3 regions of the Mesorhizobium sp. M4B.F.Ca.ET.058.02.1.1 genome follow, and region 2 is predicted to be linked to each of the others. Evidence: predicted binding sites of a transcription regulator. Region 2 holds the regulator's gene; each other region holds the start of a gene.
The links. The regulator LexA, encoded in region 2, represses DNA repair genes until DNA is damaged. The targets are predictions, from matches to a motif close to TGTTCNNNNTGTGTTCNG.

Region 1 (5,372 bases), 630 kb from region 2:
ACCGCACCGCCAGTCGGCTCGGGCTCGAACCGCAGCCCGGCATGGCGCTGCTGCGGCTGGCGCAGGGCCGGGCCGAACAGGCTGCGGCAACCCTTCGCCGCGTGCTCGCCACGACCAAGGCTCCACTCGGCCGCGCCCGCCTGCTGCCGGCGCGGGTAGAGATCATGATCGCAGCCGGCGCAATCGAGGAGGCACGCGACGCCTGCCAGGAGCTGGAAGCGATCGCCACCCGTTTCGCGACCGACATCCTGGCGGCGATGGCCTCGCAGGCGAGAGGCGAGATCGACTTGCACGAAGGCAGCGCCGCGACCGCGCTCGGCCATTTCCGCGCCGCGCTGACGACCTGGCAGCGTGCCGGCGCTCCCTATCTCGAGGCGCGGCTGCGCGTGCTTGCAGGGCAGGCCTGCCGCATGCTTGGCGACGAAGACGGCACCGAGCTCGAATTCGATGCCGCCCGCGCCGTTTTCGCCACGCTTGGCGCCGCGCCGGAACTTGCCCGCGTCACGGCTCTGGTCGGGCCGGCCAGTTCGCGCCCGCACGGCCTGACCGGGCGCGAGATCGAAGTCCTTGGCCTGGTCGCCACCGGCAGGACCAACAGGTCGATAGCGACCGAGCTCGGCCTCAGCGAAAAGACCATCGACCGGCATCTCAGCAACATCTTCGACAAGCTGGCGGTCAACTCGCGCGCCGCCGCGACAGCCTACGCCTTTCAGAACGGGCTCATCTGACCCAGAAAAACATCTGACCTGAGGGCATGGGGGAAAATCCCCATCGCATTTTCTTCCGCCGTGAGGTGTCTCCCCGAAGCGCCGCCGCGCCGTTCCGCTATTTCTGGTCCATGACTGACGAACCAAATGGAGCGATCATGACCCCGACTTCGACATCCGGACCGGCCACGATGCAGGGAATGCGCGGCCGTCACAACATTCGCATCGCCGAGACCAGGACACGCGCCGGCACGCTGCTGGAACCGGGAGCGGCCTTCATGCATCTGGAGGCCGATGCGCTGCGGGCAACCGGCAGCGATATGCCATCAGGCGACGAAACGCGGCCTGCTCTCAGGGAAGAACATGTCGACGTCGTGGTCATAGGCGCCGGCCAAAATGGCCTTTCCGTTGGCTATCACCTCGCCCGCAAGGGGGTGAAGTTCGTCATTCTCGAGGGCCGCGAACGCGTCGGCGACATCTGGCGCTCGCGCTGGGATTCGCTGCGCCTGTTCACGCCGGCGCGCTTCGACGGTCTGATCGGCATGCCCTTCCCCGCTGCCCGCTATTCATTCCCGACCAAGGACGAGATGGCCGACTATCTCGAGGCCTATGCGCGGAGGTTTGCCTTGCCGGTGCGCACCGGCGTCAAGGTCGACGAAGTAACCCGCTCCGGCAAGCTCTACGTCGTCACGGCCGGCCAGACCCGCTACATCGCCAGGCACGTCGTCGCCGCGGCCTCGAGCTACCAGAAGCCGAAGATCCCGGATTTCGCGGCGTCGCTCGATCCGTCAATCCGGCAACTGTCCTCAAGCGCCTACAAGAATCCCGTGCAGCTCAATCCGGGCAGCGTGCTTTTGGTTGGCGCCAGCAATTCCGGCGCTGAAATAGCCATGGATGTCGCGGGAACGCACCAGGTCTGGCTGTCGGGCCGCCACCCAGGCCACATCCCGGTCGCCTACAATGGCTCTTTCGCGATGCGCGCGGTCCTTCCGTTCGTCTTCCGCATCGTTTTCCACCGTCTGCTTACGGTCGACACGCCGATGGGCCGCAAGGCGAAGCCGGGGCATCTTTCTCATGGCCTGCCGCTGATCCGGGTCAAGCGGCAGGATCTGGACGGCGCCGGCGTCCGCCGGGTCGCCCGCGTCGCCGGTGCCCGCAACGGCAAACCGCTGCTCGACGACGGCCAGCTTCTAGACGTTTCGAACATCATCTGGTGCACCGGGTTCCGGGCCGGGCTCGATTGGATCAAGCTGCCGATCTTCGACGACAGCGGCCGGGTCAAGCAATATCGCGGTGCCGTCGAAGGTGAGCCGGGACTGTATGTCTGCGGCCTGCATTTCCAGCATTCGCCCTCCTCCACCATGATCCATGGCGCGGCGCGCGATGCCGGCTACGTGGCCGACAAGATCGGCGAGCGCATGCGGGCAGCCGCCGGATGAGGCACGACAAGGATTTGAGGCAATTGCCGAGGCCGAAGAGACACCGCGCTCGGCAAATCCTGTCGCTAACCAGAACAAAACGGAGACACTTCTGGTCTTTCGCTGCCGAATCACTACATTCGGGGGCAATGTCCGGGTTTTCGGAAGACATGCCCTTCTTTGACGAACCGAATGCGCGGCCCACAGCAGCCCCGTCCGGCATAGCTGCGCGCGCCATGGCCGCCCGCAGCGGCCAAAACAGCGCGCCCGATTATCTGAAGGGGCTGAATCCCGAGCAGCGGCTGGCTGTCGAAACAACCGAAGGCCCTGTTCTGGTGCTGGCCGGCGCCGGCACCGGCAAGACGCGCGTGCTCACCACGCGCATCGCTCACATCCTCGCCACCGGCAAGGCTTTCCCCTCGCAGATCCTTGCCGTCACCTTCACGAACAAGGCCGCGCGCGAGATGAAGCAGCGCATCGGCCATCTGATCGGCGAAGGCAGTGTCGAGGGCATGCCGTGGCTCGGCACCTTCCACTCGATCGGCGTCAAGCTGCTGCGCCGCCACGCCGAGCTTGCCGGGCTGAAATCCGATTTCACCATCCTCGACACCGACGACGTCGTGCGTCTGATCAAGCAGCTGATCCAGGCCGAGGGGCTGGACGACAAGCGCTGGCCGGCAAAGCAGTTCGCCCAGATGATCGACGGCTGGAAGAACAAGGGCCTCGGCCCCGCCGACATCCCCGAGGGCGACGCCCGCAGCTTCGCCAACGGCAAGGGCCGCGAGCTCTACAAGGCCTATCAGGAGCGGCTGCAGACCCTGAACGCCTGCGATTTCGGCGACCTGCTCTGCCACCCGATCCGCATCTTCCGCGCCTATCCGGACGTGCTGAAGGACTATCACAAGCGCTTCAAATACATCCTCGTCGACGAATACCAGGACACCAACACGGCCCAATACATGTGGCTGCGGCTCCTGGCGCAGCGGCCGCAATCCTCCCCCCTTGAGGGGGAGGTGCCCGCGAAGTGGGCGGAGGGGGTCGCCGCAGAAGGCACCGCCCGGTCATCGAGCACAGGGGCGTCGAGCACTGCCGCGAGGACCCCACCCGACCGGGCTTCGCCCGGCCACCCTCCCCTCAAGGGGGAGGGGAATTCCCGCCCGGCCACCGTCAACATCTGCTGCGTCGGCGATGACGATCAATCGATCTATGGCTGGCGCGGTGCCGAGGTCGACAACATCCTGCGCTTCGACAAGGATTTCCCCGGCGCCACCATCATAAGGCTGGAGCGCAACTACCGCTCGACCGCGCATATCCTCGGCGCCGCGTCGCATCTCATCGCCTTTAACGAAGGCCGCTTCGGCAAGACGCTGTTCACCGACCGAAACGACCCCGAAGACGACAAGGTGCATGTCCATGCCGCCTGGGATTCGGAGGAAGAGGCGCGCGCCGTCGGCGAGGCGATCGAGGCCTACCAGCGTCAGAAGCACAATCTGAACGACATGGCGATCCTGGTCCGCGCGTCCTTCCAGATGCGCGCCTTCGAGGACCGCTTCATCACGCTCGGTCTGAACTACCGCGTCATCGGCGGCCCACGCTTCTACGAGCGCATGGAAATCCGCGACGCGCTGGCCTTTTTCCGCGTCGTCGCCAACAGCGGCGATGACCTCGCTTTCGAGCGCATCGTCAACGTGCCGAAGCGCGGGCTCGGCGAAGCCACCATCCGTCAGATCCACGACACGGCGCGCGCTCTCCGTATCCCGATGCTGGAAGCTGCCGGCAACCTCGCTGAAAGTGACGAGCTGAAGCCGAAGCCGCGCGCCGCCCTGCGCGAGGTCGCGGCAAATTTCGAGCGCTGGCAGAAGGCGCTGGAGACCACGCCACATACCGAGCTCGCCGAGACCATATTGGAAGAGAGCGGCTACACCGACATGTGGAAGAACGACCGCTCGGCGGAAGCTCCGGGGCGGCTGGAAAACCTCAAGGAGCTTGTCCGCTCCATGGAGGAGTACGAATCGCTGCGCTCCTTCCTCGAACATGTGGCACTGGTGATGGAGGCGGAGCAGAGCGAGTCGCTCGACGCGGTCTCGATCATGACGCTGCATTCGGCCAAGGGCCTTGAATTCGAGACAGTCTTCCTCCCCGGCTGGGAGGAAGGACTCTTTCCCCATCAGCGCGCGCTCGACGAAGGCGGCCGCTCCGGGCTGGAGGAAGAGCGCCGCCTTGCCTATGTCGGGCTGACGCGGGCGAAGAAGAACCTGCACATCTGGTTCGTCTCCAACCGCCTCATCCATGGCCTCTGGCAATCGACGATCCCGTCGCGCTTCCTCGACGAATTGCCGGAAGCCCATGTCGAGATCGCCGAGAGCGGCAATTCCTATGGCGGCTACGGCAACAACTATGGCGGCGGCTCGTTCGCATCCGGGCGCGGCGGCCGGCAAAACCCCTACGGCGCCTCGCGCTTCGACAATGTCGGCGAGGAAAAATCCTTCTCAAACACCTATTCGACGCCGGGCTGGCAGCGCGCGCAGGCCAACCGCACCGAGGCCACCGACCGCAACTGGGGCACGCGCTCCGGCCACCAGGTCGAGCGCATCGGCTATGGCGAGACGGACTCAGGCTACGGCGCCGGCCGCACCTCGGTCAAGGGCCGCACCATCGACGGCGAGCTGGTCGCCAAATCCGTCGCCGACAAGCCGTCGGCCTTCAGCGTCGGCGACCGCGTCTTCCACCAGAAATTCGGCAACGGCAACATTGCGGCAATCGAAGGCAACAAACTGACCATCGACTTCGACAAGGCCGGCCAGAAACGCGTTCTGGACGGGTTTGTCACCGGCGTTTGAGTAGCCTCACCGATACCGCGCCTGGTTCCATTTATGGCCGAGCAGCGACAGGATGATGATTAGCCCGTTGAAGAACTGCACGTAGAAGCCGCTCAGCCCCGCCGCCACGACACCGGTCTGGATGAACGACACGGTCACCGCGCCGATGGCGCCGCCGACCACCGTGCCGATGCCGCCCCAGGTCGGCGTGCCGCCGACGAACACCGAGGCCAGCACCGGCAGCAGATAGCCGTCGCCGGCCGTTGGCCACCAGGTGAAGTTGATCATCACCGAGAAGGTGCCGGCGATCGCCGCCCCGATGCCGGTGAAGACGAACACCTTGACTTTGACGCGCTTGACGTCGATGCCCATCTGCTTGGCGCTGTCCGGATTGTCGCCGACCACCCTCACCTGCGCGCCGAAGCGGT
Region 2 (5,372 bases):
GCGGCGAAGCGGCGCGTGCCGCTGGCCGAGATCAAGGCGCGGGCAGATGGCGCCGAGGCGCCGCGCGGTTTTCTTGCCGCGCTCGAAGCCAGGCGCGCGGCCGGCAGCTTCGGGCTGATCGCCGAGATCAAGAAGGCGAGCCCGTCCAAGGGGCTGATCCGCGCCGATTTTGATCCGCCGGCGCTGGCCAGGGCCTACGCGAAAGGTGGCGCCGCCTGTCTGTCGGTGCTGACCGACGAGCCGTCCTTCCAGGGTGCGCCGGAATTCCTCGCCGCCGCCCGCGCCGCCGTTGTCCTGCCCGCGCTTCGCAAGGATTTCCTGTTCGACGCCTATCAGGTGTTCGAGGCCCGCGCCTGGGGTGCCGACGCCATCCTAATCATCATGGCGAGCGTCGACGACGCGATGGCTCGCGAGCTCGAGTCTGCGGCCTTCGAACTCGGCATGGATGCGCTGGTCGAAGTGCATGACGAGGCCGAGATGGAGCGGGCGCTCCGGCTCTCCTCGCGGCTAATCGGCATCAACAACCGCGACCTAAGGACATTCGAGACCAGCCTGGACGTTTCGGAGCGGCTGGCGGCGATGGTGCCGGCCGACCGGCTGCTGGTCAGCGAAAGCGGCATCTTCACGCATCAGGACTGCCGCAGGCTGGAGAAGTGCAAGATCGGCACTTTCCTGGTCGGCGAGAGCCTGATGCGGCAAGCCGATGTGGCCGCCGCAACGCAGCTTCTGCTCACGGGCAAGGCGCCAGCCGAGGCGCTCTGACCATGGCGACCTCCCTCACCCACCTTGGCGCTTCGGGCGAAGCCAACATGGTCGACGTCGGCGACAAGGCCGAGACGGTGCGCACCGCGATCGCCGAGGGTTTTGTCTCGATGCGCGCCGAAACGCTGGAGATGATCCTTGCCGGCGATGCCAAGAAGGGCGACGTGCTTGGCACCGCGCGCATTGCCGGCATCATGGCGGCGAAACGCGCGCATGAACTGATCCCGCTCTGCCATCCGCTGCTCCTGACCAAGGTTTCGGTGGACATCGAGCCGGACACGTCCCTGCCTGGCCTCAAGGTCACGGCGCTCGCCCGCGTCACCGGCAAGACAGGCGTCGAGATGGAGGCGCTGACGGCGGCCTCCGTCGCCTGCCTCACCATTTACGACATGGCCAAGGCCGCCGACCGCGCCATGGTGATCTCCGGCATCAGGCTGGTCGAGAAGACCGGCGGCAAGTCTGGCGATTACAAGGCGGCCGGGCGCGGGGAAGGCGCTTGATGGCGCTGGTTCCTGTCGCCGAGGCGCTCGAGCGCCTGCTGGATGGAGCGGCGCCGCGGGCCAGTGAGAGCGTCGCGCTGATCGACGCCGCCGGCCGGGTGCTGGCCGAGCCCGTGGTGGCATTGCGCACGCAACCGCCCTTCAACGCCTCCGCCATGGACGGCTATGCGACGCGCGCCACCGACGTGGCATCCGTGCCGGCGCGGCTTTCGGTGATCGGCATGGCGCCGGCCGGCCGCGGCTTCGAAGGCAGCGTCGGCCCGTCGCAAGCCGTGCGCATCTTCACCGGCGCGCCAGTGCCGCAAGGCGCCGACACCATCGTCATTCAGGAGAATGTCAGGGACCTGGGCGGCGGCACGGTAGAGGTAACCCAGCCGACGGCGCAAGGACGCAACATCCGGCGTGTCGGACTCGATTTCGCGCAAGGCGATGTGCTGCTCGAAAGGGGCCGCCTGCTTGATCCCGCGGCACTGTCGCTGGCGGCATCCGCCAACCATCCGTGTTTGAGCGTGGTGAAGCGGCCGCTGGTCGCCATCATCGCCACCGGCGACGAACTGCTGCCGCCCGGCAGCGAGCTTGGTCCCGACCAGATCATTTCGTCCAACGCCTATGGCGTCGCCGCCGCCGCTCAGTCGGTCGGCGCCCGCGCGCTCGATCTCGGCATCGCCGCCGACCGCAAGGAAGCGATCGCCGCGCTGGTCAGGCAGGCCGTCGAGCAGCAGGCCGATGTCATCGTCACGCTGGGCGGCGCCTCGGTCGGCGACCACGATCTGATCCACGACGTGCTGACCGGCGAAGGCATGACGCTCGATTTCTGGAAGATCGCCATGCGCCCGGGCAAGCCGCTGATGTTCGGCCGGATGGGGCGCACGCGCTGTATCGGCCTGCCGGGCAACCCTGTCGCCAGCCTGGTCTGCTCGCAATTGTTCCTGAAGCCCTTGCTGGCGCGACTCGGTGGCCGCGACTTCCGGCAGGACCTGCGCGAGGCACGCCTGGGCACGGCGATGCAGGCCAATGATCTCAGGCAGGATTACGTGCGCGCCGTGGTCCGCGAAGAAGCCGGCTCAATGGTTGCCACCCCCTTCGGCATCCAGGACTCCTCGATGCTGCGCATGCTCGCCGACGCCAACGGCCTTGTCGTGCGGGAGCCCTTCGCCCCGGCTGCAGCCGCAGGCGACGCTTGCCGCGTGCTGATGCTACGCTGAACAAAACGTCAACGCATTCATTAAACTTTAAACGGTTGCGGAACACAACTGGAACAGATAGTGTTTGTTCTGGGTTTGTTTTTCTGATTCTGGTTTCAGAACCCGTGGGGGCCGCCATGCTGACGCGCAAACAACATGAACTCCTGATGTTCATCCATGAACGGCTGAAGGAAAGCGGCATTCCGCCCTCGTTCGACGAGATGAAGGAGGCGCTCGATCTCGCCTCGAAGTCGGGCATCCACCGGCTGATCACGGCGCTGGAAGAGCGCGGCTTCATTCGCCGGCTGCCGAACCGGGCGCGTGCTCTGGAAGTGCTGCGCCTGCCTGACTCGATCGCGCCCGGTCTCAATGCGGCGAAGAAGTTTTCGCCGAGCGTCATCCAGGGAAGCCTGGGACAGGGCAATCTCGGTCGGCAAATCAAACCGGCGTCGCCGTCGCGTACCCCCAGCAATGACGACGACGCTGTGTCGGCGGTGTCGATCCCGGTAATGGGCCGCATCGCCGCCGGCGTGCCGATCGACGCCATCCAGCACCAGACGCATTCGATCTCGGTGCCCCCGGACATGATCTCGGGCGGCGAGCATTATGCGCTGGAGGTCAAGGGCGACTCGATGATCGAGGCCGGTATCTTCGACGGCGATACGGTCATCATCCGCAACGCCGACACGGCGAGCCCCGGCGAGATCGTTGTGGCGCTGGTCGACGAGGAAGAGGCGACGCTGAAGCGCTTCCGCCGCAAGGGCGCATCGATCGCGCTCGAAGCTGCCAACCCTGCCTATGAGACCCGCATCTTCGGCCCTGACCGGGTCAAGGTGCAAGGCAAGCTGGTCGGCCTGATCCGGCGCTACTGAGCCGACGGCGCCAGTTTGACCACCGGTTTTTCGGGTCTCTGGTAAGGCGGCAGTCCCCTCGCCTCGCGAGAGTATTTGCGCTGCTCGTGCCATGGCCGGTAGGGCTTTTCGACCGCGTAGCGGATTGTTGCTTGCGCGCTCGCCGATTGCGGATCGAAGAAGACGGCGGCACTGCCGGAGCGGGCGAGCTGACGTTTGGTGACGACGAGGGCCAGCGAATTCCAGCAGGGACTGTAGGCGGTGGCGTCGTCGATGACGATCAGGTCGGCGAAGGCGCAGGCCGGCCGCGCCGTCTTGCGGTTTTCCGCGAGCGCCACGATTGCGCCTGACGGATGTCGGGCAAGGCATAGCCCGTCCCTGCAGTAAAATGGCGAGCCCGGCGGCAGGTCGAGCGGATCGATGTCGAAGCGTGCATCCCCTGTCTCGAAGGTCTCCGGCTCGACGATGGTCTCGGCCACCAGCGCGCGTTTCCAATTGTCGGTGGTGAATTCGTTCGACCGCACCCGGTTGACGGCGAGCTCGCCGCCTCCGATCGGCATCGCCACCAGATGCGCATCCTCCGAGATCAGCACATCGGGCGTGCGGGTATTGGAAACCGTCAGCAGGCCCGCCAGAGCGAAGGGGATCGCCGCAAGTCTCAGCCAGGTCGTGGCCATGGTCGCGATGACCAGCGCTATCGTCACGAAAAGCACCGACTGGATGGAGATCAGCCCGACGGCATCGACCGGCGAGCGTTCGGAAATCCACCCAGAGATCGCGATCATCGCGGTCAGGCCCTTGCCCATCAGATACAGGAATGGCCAGTCGAGGCCGAACGGCATAGTCAGGGCGCTGGCGACCCCCAGGAACATGACCACCGAAACGATCGGCATGACGGCCAGGTTGGCGACCAGGCTGAGTGGCGAAACGCGCTGGAAGTGCCAGATGGCGAAGAGCGCCGTGGCGCTGCCGGCGATGATCGAGGTCATGGCAAGGCCACCCATCCCCATCGCCAGTTTGCGCGACGTAAAGCGAAGGAACGATCGCTTCGGCGGCGGCGTGGTCGTCCTGTCGGCGCGATAGTCGGCCCAGCCGGCATAGGCGCCGACCAGGGCAGCCGTGGCGGCGAAGGACATCTGGAAGCTCGGGCCGACCACTTCGTGCGGCGACACCAGGATGACGGCGATGGCCGAGATCGCCAGATTGCGCATGGTGAGCGCTGCCCGGTCGAACAACACGGCGACAAGCATCACCGCCAGCATGATGAAGCTGCGTTCGGCCGCGACCACAATGCCGGAGAAGACGAGATAGGCGGCGATCGAGACGAGTGCGGCTGCGGCGGCATATTTCTTGACCGGCCGGCGCGATGCGAAGTCGGGAAACAGCGCGAAGGCCCCGCGCAGCAAGAGCATGATGGTGCCGGCGACCAGCGCCATGTGCAGGCCCGAGATGGAGATGACGTGATAGATGCCGGTGCGCCGCATCGCCTCATTGATCTCATCGGGGATGCCCGCTCGCACGCCGACTATCAGTGCGGCGGCGATCTCGCCCTCCGGGCCGCCGACCTGGCCGCGGATGTGGTTGGCGATGCTCTCCCGCGCCTTCTCGATCGTGGAAGCCAGGCGCGCCGAGGGCGGCGCATCTTCGCTGGCGATTGTCTTTGGATTGCCAAGGAAAAAGCCGCTGGCGCCGATACCGGAAAAATAGCTGTCGAAGGAGAAGTCGTAGCTGTCGGGTCGCACCGGGCCGGTCGGCTGCAGCAGCCTTGCATAGCCGGTAAGCAGCGAGCCGGCTGTCATATCAGCAGGTACTTTCCGTGCCGAAAGCCGGACCCGCTCCGGCGCGTAGCGCAGCTTTGGGTGAGCGGTGGAGATCACATCGATCGTCAGCCTGACGCGGCCGTTCTCCATTTCCTCCAGGCTAACGAGCCGGCCGGTCAGGCGGGTCTGGATCTCGGAACCGAGCATCGGTGTCGCAGCGCGCCAGGTCTCGACCTTTGCGGCGAGAAAGCCCAAGGCGCAGAAGAACGCCGCCATGAAGAGCAGATGCGTCCTTGGCCGTGGGCGCGAAACGAG
Region 3 (5,372 bases), 1.4 Mb from region 2:
GAAATCGCAGCTTCGAAGTAGGCCGACGCTCGCCCGACTGGCGCCGACCGAGGCAAAACCGGGGAGCTCCATGTTCGGCAAGATCCTGATCGCCAATCGCGGCGAGATCGCCTGTCGCGTCATCCGCACGGCACGAAGGTTGGGCCTGCGCACCGTCGCCGTCTATTCGGATGCGGATGCGAAGGCCCTGCATGTCGGGATGGCCGACGAGGCGGTCCATATCGGACCCTCGCCGGTCGGCGAAAGCTATCTGCGCGGCGACAGGATCGTCGCGGCAGCACTCGCCACCGGTGCCGAGGCCATCCATCCCGGCTACGGCTTTCTCTCGGAGAATCCCGAGTTCGTCGATCAGGTGACGGCGGCGGGGCTCGTCTTCATCGGCCCGTCGGCGGCTTCGATCCGCGCCATGGGGCTGAAGGACGCGGCCAAGCGCCTGATGGAGAAGGCCGGCGTGCCGGTTGTGCCTGGCTATCACGGCGAAGCGCAGGAGATCGTGCTCCTGGCCTCCAAAGCGCGCGAGATCGGCTATCCCGTGCTGATCAAGGCGCGCGCCGGCGGCGGCGGCAAGGGCATGCGCCGCGTCGACCACCCGGACGATTTCTCCGAGGCGCTGTCCGGTGCGCGGCGTGAGGCAAAGGCGGCGTTCGGTGACGACCGCGTGCTGGTGGAAAAATACGTCGACAAGCCGCGCCACATCGAAGTGCAGGTGTTCGGCGACAATTTCGGCAATGCCGTGCATCTCTTCGAGCGTGACTGCTCGGCGCAGCGCCGCCACCAGAAAGTGATCGAGGAAGCGCCTGCCCCAGGCATGACGCCGGTGCTGCGCAAGGCGATGACCGAGGCCGCGGTGAAGGCCGCCAAGGCGATCAGCTATTCAGGCGCCGGCACGATCGAATTCATCGTCGACGCCTCGCAGGGGCTGAAGGCCGACCGCTTCTGGTTCATGGAGATGAACACGCGCCTGCAGGTCGAACATCCGGTTACCGAAATGGTGACCGGCATCGATCTGGTCGAATGGCAGCTGCGGGTCGCGGCCGGCGAGAAACTGCCGAAGACGCAAGGCGAACTCCAGCTCGCTGGCCATGCCTTCGAGGCGCGCATCTATGCCGAGGACGCCACCAGAGGATTCCTGCCGGCGACGGGCACGCTGCACCACCTGAAATTCCCGCAAACCGCGCCAGAGCATGCCGCCATGCGGATCGAGACCGGCGTGCGCGCGGGTGATCAGATCTCGCCCTTCTACGATCCGATGATCGCCAAGCTGGTGGTGCACGGCAAGGACCGGGCCGCAGCGCTTGCGGCGCTGCGCAAGGCGCTGGCTGAGACCGAAGTGGCCGGCTCGACGGTCAACACCGCCTTTCTCGCCGCGCTCGCGGCTGATGCCGATTTCGCGGCCGGCGACGTCGACACCGGGCTGATCGGCCGGCACCAGGATGAGCTGGTCGCCCTGCCCCCGCCAAGCGACGAGACCATCGCCGCCGCCGCGCTCGCGGCGACCGGCGCAGGCGCCCCCGCCACCGGCGGCGACCCGTGGGCGTCGCTTGCCGGCTATGCACACTTCCACACGGTAGCGCGACGTATCAGGCTTCGTCACGGCGAGGAAGATATCCTGGCGCGGGTCTCGGCACGGCCGGACGGCCGCTTCCAGGTGGCGCTGGAAGCGCCGCATGACGCGATCAATTCGCATGATCTGCGGGCCATTCCGCGCACCGCCCGATGGCCGGGACACGTCACCGTGTTCGAAGGCGCGGTCGGCTATTCCTTCGCGGTGCCTGATCCGCTGGCCAAGGCCGATGATGCGGCCGCGGCATCCGGCAGCCTGCGCGCGCCGATGCCCGGGCTGGTCAAGCTGGTGCGCGCCGGGGTGGGCGATGCCGTGATCAAGGGCCAGCCGCTCTTGATCCTGGAGGCGATGAAGATGGAGCACACAATCGCAGCCCCGCATGACGGGGTGATCGCCGAGGTTGCGGCCGAGGGCGCGCAGGTGAGCGACGGCACAGTGCTGGTGCGCTTCGTAGATGAGGCGCAAGGTAGCCACTCCAAATGAAAATGGCCGGGATGAGCCCGGCCATCTCAATCCGGATGCAGAACGACTACGGCTGGATCGGCGCGTATTTGCCATCGTGCCACTGGTTGATGTCGTAGCTGGCGTTCTTCAGGTCGCCCTTCTCGTCGAAGACGACGTCGCCGACCACGGTGCTGATCGGCTGGCCGTTCTTCAGCGCTTCGGCGACCTTGGCCGGATCGTCGCTGCCGGCGCGCTTGATGCCCTCGGCGAAGGCCTGGACCACGGCATAGGAGAACAGTGTGAAGCCTTCCGGTGCGAAGCCGCCGGCCTTGATCTTGGCGACGGCATCCTTGGCCTGGGGCTTCGCCTGCGGATCCGACGGGAAGACGAACATCGTGCCTTCGCCGGCCGGGCCGGAAACCTGCCAGAATTCCGGTGTGGCGATCGAGTCCGGCATGATCAGCTGGAACTTGACGTTCTGCTCGGCCGCCTGGCGCAGGATGAGGCCGGCTTCCGGATGGTAGCCGCCAAAATAGACGACGTCGGCCTTCAGCTCCTTCAGCTTGGTGACAAGGGCGGAATAGTCCTTCTCGCCGGCATTGATGCCTTCGTAATCCACTTCCTTGAGGCCGCCGGCATTCATCGTCGCCTTGACGGCGTCGGCCACGCCCTGGCCGTAGGCGCTCTTGTCATGCAGGATGACGACGTTCTTGCCGGCATATTTCTTGGCGATCCACGGACCGATGAAGGCGCCCTGCGCATCGTCGCGCGTATAGAGGCGCATGATCGTCGGCCAGCCGGCCTTGGCCGCGGCATCGGTCAGCTCCGGATTTGAGGAGGCCGGGCTCATCATCAGCGTGCCGGCCTCGGCATAGACGGCGGAGGCGGGAATGCTGGAACCCGAGCAGGCATGGCCGTCGACGAATTTGGTGCCGTCGGCGACGATGCGATTGGCGACCGAAACCGCCTGCTTCGGATCGCATTGGTCGTCCTGAACGTCGAGCTTGATCTGGTTGCCGTTGACACCGCCGGAGGCGTTGATGGCGTCGGCGGCGGCCTGGGCGCCCTGCTTGAACTGGTCGCCGATGGTGGCGAGCTGGCCGGTCATCGGACCAACCACGGAAATGGTGATGTCATCGGCGAAGGCCAAGGGCGCGCTCATCATCAGGCCCAATGCGGCCGCGCTCAAAATACCCAATTTTTTCATAGCGATAGAACTCCTCCACTGGCGCGCGGCCGTTTCGGCCGCGCTTCTTTCAGAGAGGCCGGACAATTTCATCCTTCGCCCGGCATGTCTTGGCGCATTGCCGGCACTCGATTGGGCCTGCAATGTATCGCGAACCGCCTAAAACGGCAAAAGCCGCGCCGGCCTTGTCCCGGCCGGTCGCAGCTTTTGCCAATCGAGCTTCCCCGAACACTCCCGCGCCCGGTCGCATCCCTGTCTTCCTGTTCGTCCGACCGTCTTGCCGCGGCCTTGTCCCTGGCGCCGGCCGTCTGCGCGGCCTTGGCCCCCTCGGATATCCCTCAGTGCATCGTCATCCATTCGCGCGCTTCGCGCAGCGCCCTGGCGATCTCGGCCTTCGACATTGCCGCTGACAGTTCGGAGCGCAGCTCAGCGGCGCGGACCGAACCCTTGATCGCGGCGATGTTGAACCATTTGTGGGCGGCAACGACGTCGGTCTCGCAGTCGCGGCCGGTCGCATACATCATGCCCAGTTCGAAAAGAATGTCGGCCTGGGCGGTTGCTCCCATGGCGCCGAAGCCGCCTTCAAGCATTTCAAAACGTGCCATTTCAATCCCCTGTCTGGCTCCCGAGAGCTGCCTCCTTCTGTCCCTTGGTATCCCTCGGGGGCCGCTCTTTCGATGCTTTCGAGGATGAAGCCGAGCCTTGAATCCGTCGTTAAATGGCGTGCTTAATTTGAGGAAAACAAAGCTAAAACAAGAGGTAAACGCTTAAATTCGTTAAGCATACAAAGCCCGCAGTTGAGCCTGTTTGCGGCAAATTTGACGAAAACTTCTAACGACCGGATCAAGACTCCGCTAACCACGGGAACCAAAGACCACGAAGCGGCCCGTTCATTTCCGCGTTGAAGAGGGCGGCAAAATCCTGCAACCTTCCCCGGCGGCACCGCTTTTGTTTTGCCGGAAGCTGGACTAGCTTACGTTTGCGTAAGGGGTAGGAAGGCGGGACGGGGCCCACCTGAACCTATAGGGAGGACAGACATGTTGCGAAAAGTGAGCCTGGCCGTGGCGGCCACCTTGATCATGGCCGGCGCGGCCTTTGCCGATCCGATCGAGGGCAATTGGAAGACGCAATCCGGCGAGACGGCGGCGATCGGCGGCGGCGGCGCGTTTTCCATCACGCTGAAGACCGGCAAGTTCGCCGGCAAGACGATCGGCTCGCTGAAGGCGGCCGGCGACAACAAATATGCCGGCAGCATAACCGACCCGGAAACAGACAAGACCTATGCCGGCAAGGCGACGCTTTCGGGCACCTCGCTCAAGATGAGCGGCTGCGTGCTCGGCGGCCTGCTCTGCAAGAGCCAGACCTGGCACAAGCTCTGATCGGCGCCTTCGCCGCCATCACCTGAAAACGGGGCCTTCGCGGCCCCGTTTTCTTTTTCGGCGGCAGGCGCGCCACCAAATTTTCAGCAACGAACTTGAACCGCAGATGAATACCGGCATCAGAGCCGGTTCAGCGGCGCTCGGGCATTCTCCTCGGCATTGAAGGAGAGGACCAACGCAATGCTCGCCCGCCGCTTCACCATCGTCTGCCTGCTGATGAGCCTATTCGGCATGCTCTTCGCCATCCTGGTGGCCGAGGCCGGACGCCCGGCCCGCGCCTGGGATGGCGCCAATGCCTGCCGGCCGGGCTGCATGAACCATTTCATCCGCTGAACCGACCAACCCTCAAACGAGAAGCAACGACCATGAACCGCATCACCACCAGCGCCCTGAACATCCTCCGGCTCCTGCCGCGGGCGGCGCTCATCCTGATGCTGCTTGCCGCCCCGGTGCTGGCGGTGCCGATGATGCGGGCCGATAACGGCTCGACGATCGAGGCCCCCTCGCCGCGGAAGTCGGGCGTCGGCTTCGTGTTGCTGGTCTCCCTGCAGCGCGGCTGAAACACGTCGATACTCAGGCGAGGCCGAGGCTGATCTGATCTCACTTCCATCTCAAGACGCGGACAAAAATCGGCACTTTGGCCGCCTTCGCGCCCGCCTCCCCCTCCCAACCGCTCTTCCAACTCTCTATATTGAGCCATGGAAAAGCGAATCTACCCCCAAGCCATCGAATCGGTCGTCATGCCTGAGCCTTTCGGCAGGCAGAGTTTCAACGACGCCAAGAAGGCGGTCGCGGCCTT

Region 1: the regulator LexA is predicted to act here: its motif matches at 2,217-2,234, upstream of EJ073_RS00450 (UvrD-helicase domain-containing protein).
Region 3: the regulator LexA is predicted to act here: its motif matches at 3,932-3,949, upstream of EJ073_RS10980 (sel1 repeat family protein).

What each region holds. Positions count from the first base shown of each region.
Region 1 is NZ_CP034450.1:91,216-96,587, reverse strand. It holds gene EJ073_RS00460 (helix-turn-helix transcriptional regulator) at 1-728, shown strand, start outside; gene EJ073_RS00455 (FAD-dependent oxidoreductase) at 866-2,146, shown strand; gene EJ073_RS00450 (UvrD-helicase domain-containing protein) at 2,275-4,965, shown strand; gene EJ073_RS00445 (ABC transporter permease) at 4,972-5,372, opposite strand, start outside.
Region 2 is NZ_CP034450.1:719,330-724,701, reverse strand. It holds gene trpC (indole-3-glycerol phosphate synthase TrpC) at 1-762, shown strand, start outside; gene moaC (cyclic pyranopterin monophosphate synthase MoaC) at 765-1,262, shown strand; gene glp (gephyrin-like molybdotransferase Glp) at 1,262-2,467, shown strand; gene lexA (transcriptional repressor LexA) at 2,584-3,318, shown strand; gene EJ073_RS03585 (ComEC/Rec2 family competence protein) at 3,312-5,372, opposite strand, start outside.
Region 3 is NZ_CP034450.1:2,137,749-2,143,120, forward strand. It holds gene EJ073_RS10965 (hypothetical protein) at 1-21, shown strand, start outside; gene EJ073_RS10970 (acetyl/propionyl/methylcrotonyl-CoA carboxylase subunit alpha) at 71-2,047, shown strand; gene EJ073_RS10975 (ABC transporter substrate-binding protein) at 2,094-3,215, opposite strand; gene EJ073_RS10980 (sel1 repeat family protein) at 3,533-3,799, opposite strand; gene EJ073_RS10985 (DUF2147 domain-containing protein) at 4,232-4,573, shown strand; gene EJ073_RS31535 (hypothetical protein) at 4,754-4,906, shown strand; gene EJ073_RS10990 (hypothetical protein) at 4,939-5,133, shown strand; gene EJ073_RS10995 (AMP nucleosidase) at 5,314-5,372, shown strand, end outside.